3 regions of the Peribacillus sp. NPDC097675 genome follow, and region 1 is predicted to be linked to each of the others. Evidence: riboswitches for the same ligand, from Rfam matches in the RefSeq annotation. Region 1 holds a riboswitch; each other region holds the start of a gene.
What was found. Region 1 has a riboswitch for thiamine pyrophosphate ahead of tenA (thiaminase II). Riboswitches for the same ligand answer to the same signal wherever they lie in the genome.
Positions count from the first base shown of each region.

Region 2: it holds a riboswitch for thiamine pyrophosphate, as region 1 does, so the genes downstream of both, ACQKL5_RS11500 (3-oxoacyl-ACP reductase) here and tenA (thiaminase II) in region 1, are expected to answer to the same signal.
Region 3: it holds a riboswitch for thiamine pyrophosphate, as region 1 does, so the genes downstream of both, thiT (energy-coupled thiamine transporter ThiT) here and tenA (thiaminase II) in region 1, are expected to answer to the same signal.

Region 1 covers NZ_JBNNSK010000003.1:210,297-213,576, reverse strand. Annotated here, with positions in the region: gene ACQKL5_RS06500 (N-acetyltransferase family protein) at 1-219, shown strand, start outside; gene ACQKL5_RS06495 (aspartyl-phosphate phosphatase Spo0E family protein) at 271-450, opposite strand; gene ACQKL5_RS06490 (Fur-regulated basic protein FbpA) at 698-886, opposite strand; SAM riboswitch class I at 1,054-1,157, opposite strand; TPP riboswitch at 1,320-1,425, shown strand; TPP riboswitch at 1,494-1,584, shown strand; gene tenA (thiaminase II) at 1,691-2,380, shown strand; gene thiW (energy coupling factor transporter S component ThiW) at 2,390-2,914, shown strand; gene thiD (bifunctional hydroxymethylpyrimidine kinase/phosphomethylpyrimidine kinase) at 2,883-3,280, shown strand, end outside.
Region 2 covers NZ_JBNNSK010000007.1:37,283-40,562, forward strand. Annotated here, with positions in the region: gene ACQKL5_RS11490 (DUF4352 domain-containing protein) at 1-289, opposite strand, end outside; gene ACQKL5_RS11495 (alkaline phosphatase) at 307-1,674, opposite strand; TPP riboswitch at 1,911-2,015, shown strand; gene ACQKL5_RS11500 (3-oxoacyl-ACP reductase) at 2,095-2,859, shown strand; gene ACQKL5_RS11505 (AbrB family transcriptional regulator) at 2,863-3,280, opposite strand, start outside.
Region 3 covers NZ_JBNNSK010000011.1:148,718-151,997, forward strand. Annotated here, with positions in the region: gene ACQKL5_RS16850 (ATP-binding protein) at 1-524, opposite strand, end outside; gene ACQKL5_RS16855 (cation diffusion facilitator family transporter) at 732-1,619, opposite strand; TPP riboswitch at 1,869-1,971, shown strand; gene thiT (energy-coupled thiamine transporter ThiT) at 2,072-2,653, shown strand; gene ACQKL5_RS16865 (universal stress protein) at 2,700-3,224, opposite strand.

The DNA.
Region 1 (3,280 bases):
GGAAAGGGAATCGGACAGACTTCGATTCAAAAAGCTATAGAGGTGAGTCCAAATGTAGGAGTAAAGACACTTCTTGGATTCATTTTCGCTCACAATAAACCAAGCATTAACCTTTTTTCTAAATTCGGTTTTGAAAAGTGGGCCCATTTACCAAAAGTGGCAGAACTCGATGGAGTGGAACGCGATTTGGTCATCCTTGGTAAACGTGTCACTACATGACTCATTTAGAGGCAATGGACTAGATTTGTTTTTAGAAGAACTTTATTCAATTTAATTTTTTGGAAGTGCATGATCTAAGTATTTTACAGATGTCACAGCGTTTAGCAACGAATCCAACTCTTGGCTTGCTTGAACGGCAAGTCTGCTTGTAAAACCATAATTCGTTGCTAACTTGATCATTTCTTTTCGCTTTTCTTCTATTTTATCCACTGTTATATGAGAATACTGCAATATTATCACTTCCCATTTTTTCAAGTATTTTACACTTTTCATCATAATCAAAATACTAGTTAAAATCAATCATATTCTATGATTTAAATATGTTTTTTCAAGGTATATGTGTGAAAATTTACCCATACACATACCAATTTATGTACTAATTATGTCAGTTTATAAAAAGAAGAAGCACTTGCTCTATCATGCAGCAAATGCTTCTTCTTTTCTTTTAGCTATTAATTTAATGATAGTAACATATTAGCTATGTCATACATTCTGGAGGTGACTCATTACCTGTTCTATCTATAATAATTCTATATTCATCCTCAAGAGCTTTTAATGGAGCATCATATAAATGCTTTTCATCAGAGGTTTTATATACACCATTAGATAGTAGTTCTTCTATCAATAATGCTCTCCTCTGTTCTTTTTTCTCGAAAAACTCTGCCATATAAATGGCTCCTTTCCTTAGGTTCATACTTCTGAATAAGCTTAATCTTATAGGCTTCGCTTAAGCCAAAATATATATACCTTTTTTGCAGTTTCCTTAAACATCATTTAACAAAAATAAAAACCCCTTCTAATCCAAGAAGAGGTTGACAGAGGTCCGTTCGTCTCTTCTTATCTCCCAAGCATACGCTTGTTGGAAGAAGCACAGTACCACGATGGGCCTGTTGCCGAGGTTTCTTAGGGCCAAGTCCCTCCACCTCTCTGGATAAGAATATGATATATAAATGATTTCGACATGATTTTATATCAATAACAACCAAAAGTCAATTGCATTCAATATTTTTTATACTTTTCACCTATTAAACTCTTTTAGAAAACGGGCTTTTCGGTTGCATTTTCCTTTTTATCTGTTATGATGACACTAATCACATACGAATTACCACTAGGGGAGTCTTTATAAAGACTGAGATGGAATGTTGTTCCGGACCCTTTGAACCTGACCCGGCTCATACCGGCGGAGGAAAGTGGATGATATCGTCTTCGTACGTTTGACTTTATCCATCTACCCCGTTCCGTTTTCAGGAACGGGTTTTTTATGTAATTTAATAGCAGACTGCTAGGGGAGCCATTAGGCTGAGAATCAAACCCTTTGTACCTGATCTGGGTCATACCAGCGGAGGAAAGCAGGTTGTAAAGGGATCCGTCCATTCCTAGAACAGCCGCTTTCTAATTGAAAGCGGCTGTTCTTCATTTATAAGCACTAAGCCTTCCTAAGTATGTGAATGAAATCAAGGAGGAAAAAACCATGACGAATACCCAATTAGAATCTTTCAGCGAGAGACTTCACAATCGTGCAAAAGAAATCTGGAAAAGGAATCATACACATCCCTTTGTTCAGGCAATTGGAGATGGAACGCTTTCAGAAAGTAAATTTGCCTATTACTTGAAGCAGGATTATATCTATCTTATCGAGTATTCCAAACTTTTCGCTTTAGGTGCTATCAAGGCTAACGATATGGAAACCATGGCCAAGTTTGCAGGTATTTTAAATGAGACTCTCCATGTAGAAATGAATTTGCATCGGAACTACTGCAAAGAGTTCGGAATCAGCTCGGAAGAATTAGAAAAAACCGAACCCACGCCCATTACCCTTGCCTATACAGGCTATATGCTAAATGCCGCACATCACGGGACACTGGCTGACATTGTCGCCTGTTTGCTTCCATGTGCTTGGGATTATTATGAGATTGGTCTGCTATTAAAAGAACAAAACGGAAAAGCGTTACCGACAAATCGTTATGCCCAGTGGATTGAATCGTATTCATCTCCTGAATTCGCCGAATCCCATATATGGTTAGCTAAGCTTTTAGATGAGCTGACTGAAGGTTTACCTGAAAAAGAACAAAATAAATTAGAGAAACACTTTTTAATGACCTCCCGATATGAATATTTATTTTGGGATATGGTTCACAACGAACATGATTGGCCGCTTTGAATGTTAAGTATGAGCAAATTATTACGGAAAATGACGCTGACTGGCATGTTCACGGCAATCACTACCTTAACTAGTTCGTTCGTTTTTGTCCCGGTTGGATATGCAAAGATCTTTCCTATTCAGCATGTAGTTAATGTCATCACAGCCGTTATATTGGGACCGTTTTTTGCTGTGACACAAGCCTTTTTGGTTTCCCTTATCAGAAACATGACAGGTACTGGTTCCATTTTTGCGTTTCCGGGAAGCATGATTGGTGCCCTCCTGGCCGCGGTGCTTTACCAGAAAACAAAAAAGATGGGGTTCGCCTGCTTAGGTGAAATATTGGGGACCGGCATTCTTGGTTCTTTGGCCTGTTATCCAATAGCTGTCTTATTATTGGGAAAAAAGGCGGCGCTTTTTGGTTTTGTACCAGCTTTTCTTCTTAGTTCATTAATGGGGTCACTTTTAGCCCTTCTTTTATTGAAAGGTCTCTTGAAAAATCATTATATGAGGAGGTTATTATATGAAAACAGCACTAACAATCGCGGGATCTGACTCAGGGGGTGGAGCCGGAATTCAAGCTGATTTAAAGACTTTTTCGGCACATGGGGTTTATGGCATGTCTGTTATCACAGCTGTCACGGCGCAAAACACCATGGAAGTTCGCTCAGTCCAACCTATCGATTCAGCCATGATTACCGATCAAATTGCGGCCATTTTTGAAGACATTCATGTCGATGCAGTAAAAATAGGAATGCTTGGATCTAAGGAGACCGTCGAAACCGTTGCAAATTCACTTAAGTTATTCAAGACTGCCACCGTCGTCCTTGATCCTGTCATGATATCCAAAAGCGGGCACCATCTGCTGGATGAAGGGGCCATTTCATCGTTGAGAACCGACTTACTTCCACTTGCTACACT
Region 2 (3,280 bases), on a different contig from region 1:
TGATATCCTTGATTATTACCTGTATGGGGCCCAGCTTCACCGTCTCATTTACCTGCTTATACTCTTTTAAAGACATTTCACCTTTTGCATCGGAAACTTGTTGACCCACCTCTTTCAATTCACGATCATCCGGAAGTTGAGGATTTGGAACATACACTTCCTTCTTCACCAATGTTTTGGCACTTTCCTCTGTTTTTTCTGTCGCGATTGATTTTTCATCAAAGGCTGGCTGAGTGTTGAGTGCACAAAATGTGGTTAATAAAAAGGCACTTATGAGTAGTCTGTTCACGGAATCCCTCCCAGTATTTATTTTAATAAATCAAAGATGATGGTGGCTTGGTCGGTGTTGTCGACCTGTCCGGCAAAACGCTCCTTATATGGTCCGTATGCATAGACGGGTACATCTTCCCCCGTATGTCCCCCGGTTGTCCAAGCCGTATTGGACCTATTATCAAAAATGGCCTCAATCGCATTGTCGATGGTCGTAACGTTTTTACTCGTGACAGCATCTTTGACCGATTCTATTTCCTCTTTCGTTAGCTTGACTTCATGTTGATCTATATACTGTTGCAAGGTTTTTTCGACATCTGCTCCCTTTACGATGGCATCTGCCATAAAGTCAGGTGTCCGTTTGGCAGCTTTAATCGGCTCGCCGGACCAGTTATACACTCCCTTTGCCCCAATGGAGAATCCTCCCGTTGAATGGTCAGCCGTCGCCACGACTAAGGTATGCTTATCTTTTTTAGCAAAATCAATCGCTGCTTTGTAGGCCTTTTCGAAATCCTCCATTTCACTCATGGCTCCGACAATGTCATTATCATGGCCAGCCCAATCAATTTGGCTTCCTTCCACCATCAAGAAGAATCCGTCCTTATTCTTATTCAAGCGTTGAATCGCCGAGTCTGTCATATCTTCCAATGATGGTGTTTCGGAAGTGCGGTCAATCATTTTGGGTAGGCCCTCTTTAGCAAACAATCCTAAAACCTGTTTGTTTTTATCCTTTACCAGCTGTTTTTTATCCGTCACGTAACTATACCCATCTTTTTTGAATGCTTTTGTCAAATCGACATCGGGCCGTACGAAATTGGATTGACCTCCACCTAAAAGAACGTCGATTTTATGTTGGCCATTTATTAAATCCTTGTAATAATCGTCCGCAATGCCATTCATGTTCTTTCGGTTTTCGTCATGTGCACCAAATGATGCCGGAGTGGCATGAGTGATTTCTGATGTTGCAACAAGGCCAGTCGATTTCCCGCTTTCCTTTGCCGCCTCCAACACCGTTTTGACTTCTGTCTTATCATTGTCGACAGCAATGGCTGCATTATACGTTTTCACACCGGCTGACATCGCCGTTGCTGCTGAAGCAGAATCAGTGATGTTCTGTGTAGGATCTTCTGGGTATGTCATCTGCTGACCCACTAGATATTTATCAAATGCTGTCCTTTCAGCTACAGTCGTAGCAGGTCTATCTTTCAAATATCGGTAAGCGGAAGTATAAGAGACCCCCATTCCATCCCCTATCATGAAAATGACATTTCTAATTTCAGGCTCTTTCTTAGGCTTTCCTTTTGCCAAAACATCGTCATTTGTACCTCCCCACGCTACACTTCCAAAGGCTAATGCAGTAATGATAGCAACCGGCAAGATTCTTTTACTGAATGTACGTCTCATAAAAAACGCCCCCTACTCATTTATTGGAATATTCAATTTCAATATACATCCTGTTCATGTACCTACCATTAAGGAGATGTAAAAAATATAAGAGTATTTTGTAAATGAATCGTAAATGCACCATACTGTAACAGTTTTTAATATCCATACTATTCCTCTTAAGATGGATTATATGAGAAAGAATAGTAACCCTAGAGCACCTTTGTCGTTTATGCTATACTTCAAGGAATTCATATATATAGCACTAGGGGAGCCTTTTTTGGCTGAGAGGAGTGGCAACACTCTGACCCTTTGAACCTGATCTGGCTAGCACCAGCGGAGGGAAGTGGCATTGAACTGAAACTTTTCTCATTCAAGGTCACCCCTCTAATCGGGTGAGCTTTTTTTATGAAAAAAATGGGGTAAGGGAGAGGTTTATTTATGAAGATAAGTGATCAAATTGTATTGGTGACAGGAAGCAGCAGGGGCCTTGGTTCCGCCATCGCTCAAGGGTTTGGTCGGGAGGGTGCCCGGGTCGTGGTCAACTATTTTCAAAGTGGAGATAAAGCCCAGCAAGTGGTTGAAAAAATTGGGCAGAACAGGGCGATTGCAATTCGCGCTGATGTTAGAAACCAGTCGGAAGTCAAAGCTATGTTTCAAAGGGCGAAAATGCATTTTGGTCAACCCATCACAACGATTGTAAATAACGCTTTAGTGAACTTCAGCTTTGATGTAGATAACATTAAAACAGCCGAGACCATTTCATGGGAAGATTATCAATCCCATTTCGAGGGAAGCATAAAAGCATCATTACTTACCGTACAAGCCGGTCGAAAAGACATGATTGAAGGGAAATTCGGACGGATTATCAACATCGGGACCAATCTATTTCAAAATCCCGTCATCGCCTACCATGACTACAATACCAGTAAAGCCGCTCTTCTTGGATTCACACGAAACATGGCGAGTGAATTGGGTAAAGACGGAATCACCGTCAATATGGTTTCAGGGGGCCTGCTAATGAAAACCGACGCAAGTTCTGCAACTTCAGATGAGGTCTTCCACCTCATAGAAGAAAGTACACCACTAAAAAAAGTGACCACCCCAGAAGAGGCAGCCGATGCTGTATTATTCTTTGCCTCTCCGTGGAGCCGAGCCGTGACCGGTCAGAATCTAATTGTTGATGGCGGCCTGGTGATGGGGTAAACACTATGCAGATAAGTCGGGATGTCTATTTTTTTGATTTGCTTGATGGTGTAAGAATTTAAATAATGGCGGCAATGTCACATACACCATTAACACCCTGAGCACCTGAACAGCAACGACAAACATCGGATCGGATTCAAGTGCAACTGAAGTGGCGGTCATTTCCGCCACTCCCCCTGGTGCAAAAGCCAATGAGGTAGTCATAAAGGTCATTCCAGTCATTCTCGAATCGATATACGCACAAAGTATCATCATGAATATAAAAGCAACGGTACTTAAGGAAGACACCACCAGAATTTTTTTCATACCTACGAACATGGCCCTATTGAACTTCGATCCCACGCTTGCACCAATCATGATTTGTGAAACAATCATGAAGCTATCTGGCCACCAGGCATTCAAATCCTTCCCAGCAAGGAGG
Region 3 (3,280 bases), on a different contig from region 1:
TTCCTAAATTCATGGACAAAGCTCGATGTCATTTGGCCTAAAAGTGTCAAGCGGTCTTTATGATTAGGATTGATAAGCTGATATTGCTTCGCAACCTGCTTCGTTTTTAAATCAGTGAAACTGGTTAGGGCAAAATAAATGACTTTATCGAAATATGAATTCACCTGATGGATAACGGCAGATATTTCTCCTTTAACGACCTCATACTTTAGAAATTGATCGATGATGATAGACCTTCCAATCGAGGTTATAGAAAAGAAAATATCCATATTTAAATGCTGTTTGACTCGGTTAGCAGAAATTTTTTCTCCTAAATCCTTTAATAACTCATCGAAGTTAGTATCTGTTTCTTTTAGTTGTTTCATCAGTGAATTTAAGATTTTTTCTATGTCTTCTTCAAAATAGTCTATATAACTATCCGGTAAATGTTTCAAGCGCTCTTTCCATTCGGTAAGGATAGTAGTTTTATGAGAAGATAGGAAGTGAAGAGTCATTTCTCGATTCAATACCATTTTGCCCTCCATCGTGTAGGAAAATGAATTTTTTTACTTTATTATGAATTAATTTGAATATAATTCCAAAACTTATATACGTTTTTAATAATACCAGATTAAAAGCTTTCTTTAAATACTCATTTAATGGGGGATATGTGCAGGAGTTTCGCGGTTATTATTAATTGTAGGTAAATAACGTAAAAATAAGGTTTTGTATATTAAAAAAGGTACCGCAAATTATTGACGGGTACCTTTTTTTTGAAATACATATGGTTCAATATGAACGATGACATGTTTAATGCCATGTTCCTTTAGAAGGTTTTCTTCCACCTTCACAGTGATATCGTGACTTTGGATGACGGTCAAAAGCGGATTGACATGAACGGTAGCTTCGACAAGGATTTCATTTCCATGCATTCGAGCTTTAATTTCACTCATGTCTTTCACACCATCCGTTAGCTCGATGGTTTGACCGATTTGTTGTAGATGTTGCTCATCGAACCCATCCGTCAAAGAGAGTGAAGCGGCATGGAAAATGTCCCAAGCGGTTTTACAAATCATCAAACCCACCACCAATGCCGCGACGGCATCTAACCATGAAATTCCGATTGTGCTCCCGATGATACCTATGAAAGCGCCGATACTAACCAAAGCATCCGAACGATTATCCTGTGCAACAGCATGAATGGAAGCACTTTTTGTCTTTTTGCTCAATGCTAAATTGTAGCGATAGATTCCGTACATGAAGATGGCGGAGAATAAAGCGACGTAAGCAGTAAACATATCGGGTACAACTGACGTATCCTGTGAGAAGAAAGATTCAATGGCACTGTATATGACCTGTAGGCCAACCGTGATCATAATGAAGGCAGCAACCAATGAAGCTACGGTTTCAGCTCTCAGATGACCGTATGAATGATTATCATCAGGTGGTCTTTTCGATATTTTTAAACCTACTAATACAGCAACAGAGGCAATGATATCGGTTGTGTTATTTAATCCATCTGCCCAAAGCCCCTTGGAGTCACCAAAATAACCAAATGTTAATTTGAGGGCTGACAAGAATATATATGCGGCAATACTGATATAGGCTCCCTTTTCAGCAGAAATTGAATGTTTATCCATGTCTTTTCCCCCTCGTGCAAAATAGCCTTAATAAAGATATCAAATCTAACCGTAGTGAGTCTATAGAAAAATTGTCGTCTTAATCCATCTAACTTGGTTTATGCCATGTGTATTGAAGGTATGTAAAGAAGTTGGTTATGTGAAAAAATATAACCAATAAAAGGGAAGGTGGAAAAGGATTCTTTGCATTTATTTACTTGTTATTTATAGAAACTAGTAGTATATTCTAACCGAGGATTAAAAATTAAATACTTCCACAAGGGGAGCCAAGTTGGCTGAGAGTGAACGTTTGAGTTCAGACCCTATGAACCTGTTAGTTAGTACTAGCGTAGGGATGTGGTTTTGGATAGCAATACTGGGCATCCATTACCGCCCTGGTGTTGCTTTTTTGTATGCAAAAAAAAGCAACACGGGAACTCATGGGCACTTTTGCACGTGGAGAAGGGTGAGAGATGATGAAGCATAAAACATTATTCATGACCGAGGTTGCCATTTTTTCTGCATTGGCATTACTGCTGGATTTAGTCTCCGGCTTCGTTTTTGCAAGGATTTGGCCGCAGGGGGGATCGATTTCCATTGCCATGGTGCCCATTTTTTTAATGGGCTATCGCTGGGGGATCAAGGGCGGAATGGCAACCGGTTTATTATTGGGACTTTTGCAGTTAGTCACTACGCCGGTCCAAATCATGACACCGCTTCAGGGATTCATAGATTACTTCCTTGCCTTTACCGTCGTAGGAATTTCTGGATTATTCATGAATGGATTCGTGAATAATTATAAAGAGGAAAACCGTTTGAAAGCGAAATTATTTGGAATAGGCGGCATGTTCGTGGGCAGTTTTCTGAGGTTTATCTGTCATTTTACATCAGGTATCGTTTTCTTTGGTAAATATGCGCCAGAAGGACAGCCAGTCGTTCTTTATTCATTAATCTACAATGGGACATATATGCTGATTAGTTTTATCTTATCTGCGGTCGTGATAATGGTGCTTTATTCGGCTGCTTCAAATGTTTTAATCAAAAAAGCCTATTAAGGTAAATGAGAAAAGGGCCGGCTCAAGGATGAGCCGGCCCTTATTGTCATTTTGCAATAAATACCGAGCAAGGTGCATGCTTGGCGATGGAGCTACTTGTGCTTCCAAGGAAAAATCGTTCCAAACCACTCTTGGAACTGTTACCGACAATAATTAGATCGGCATCGGTTCGCTTTGCGTACTCACATATACTATCGGGGGCATTACCTTCCAATATCTCAACTTCCCCTATAATGCCATATTCATTTAGCAGGCTTAGTAAGTTACTTTCGGCGATCCTTGCGTTATTTTCAAAAACGGAGGGAGTATCGTTAGCCCGCATTTGAAGCTGATGCTCCACTTCTGTAACGGGATGCGTTTGTGAGGGATCAACATAAAAGCCTGCAGCCGGAACGAATCCTGGAGCTGATGCACTTTCAATAATGCGGTTGTCCCCCTTTTCATTCAACACTTGAACAATGGTCATTACAGCATCAGGAAATGCTTTTTTTAATGTGGCTCCGTATTCTATTGCCCGATTACTATCTTCATTTCCATCATGCGCGATGACAATTCGTTTCAATTCCTTCATCTGATCATCTCTCCCCATATTATGTCATTACAGGTTATATACCCGTTTTTTCTGGT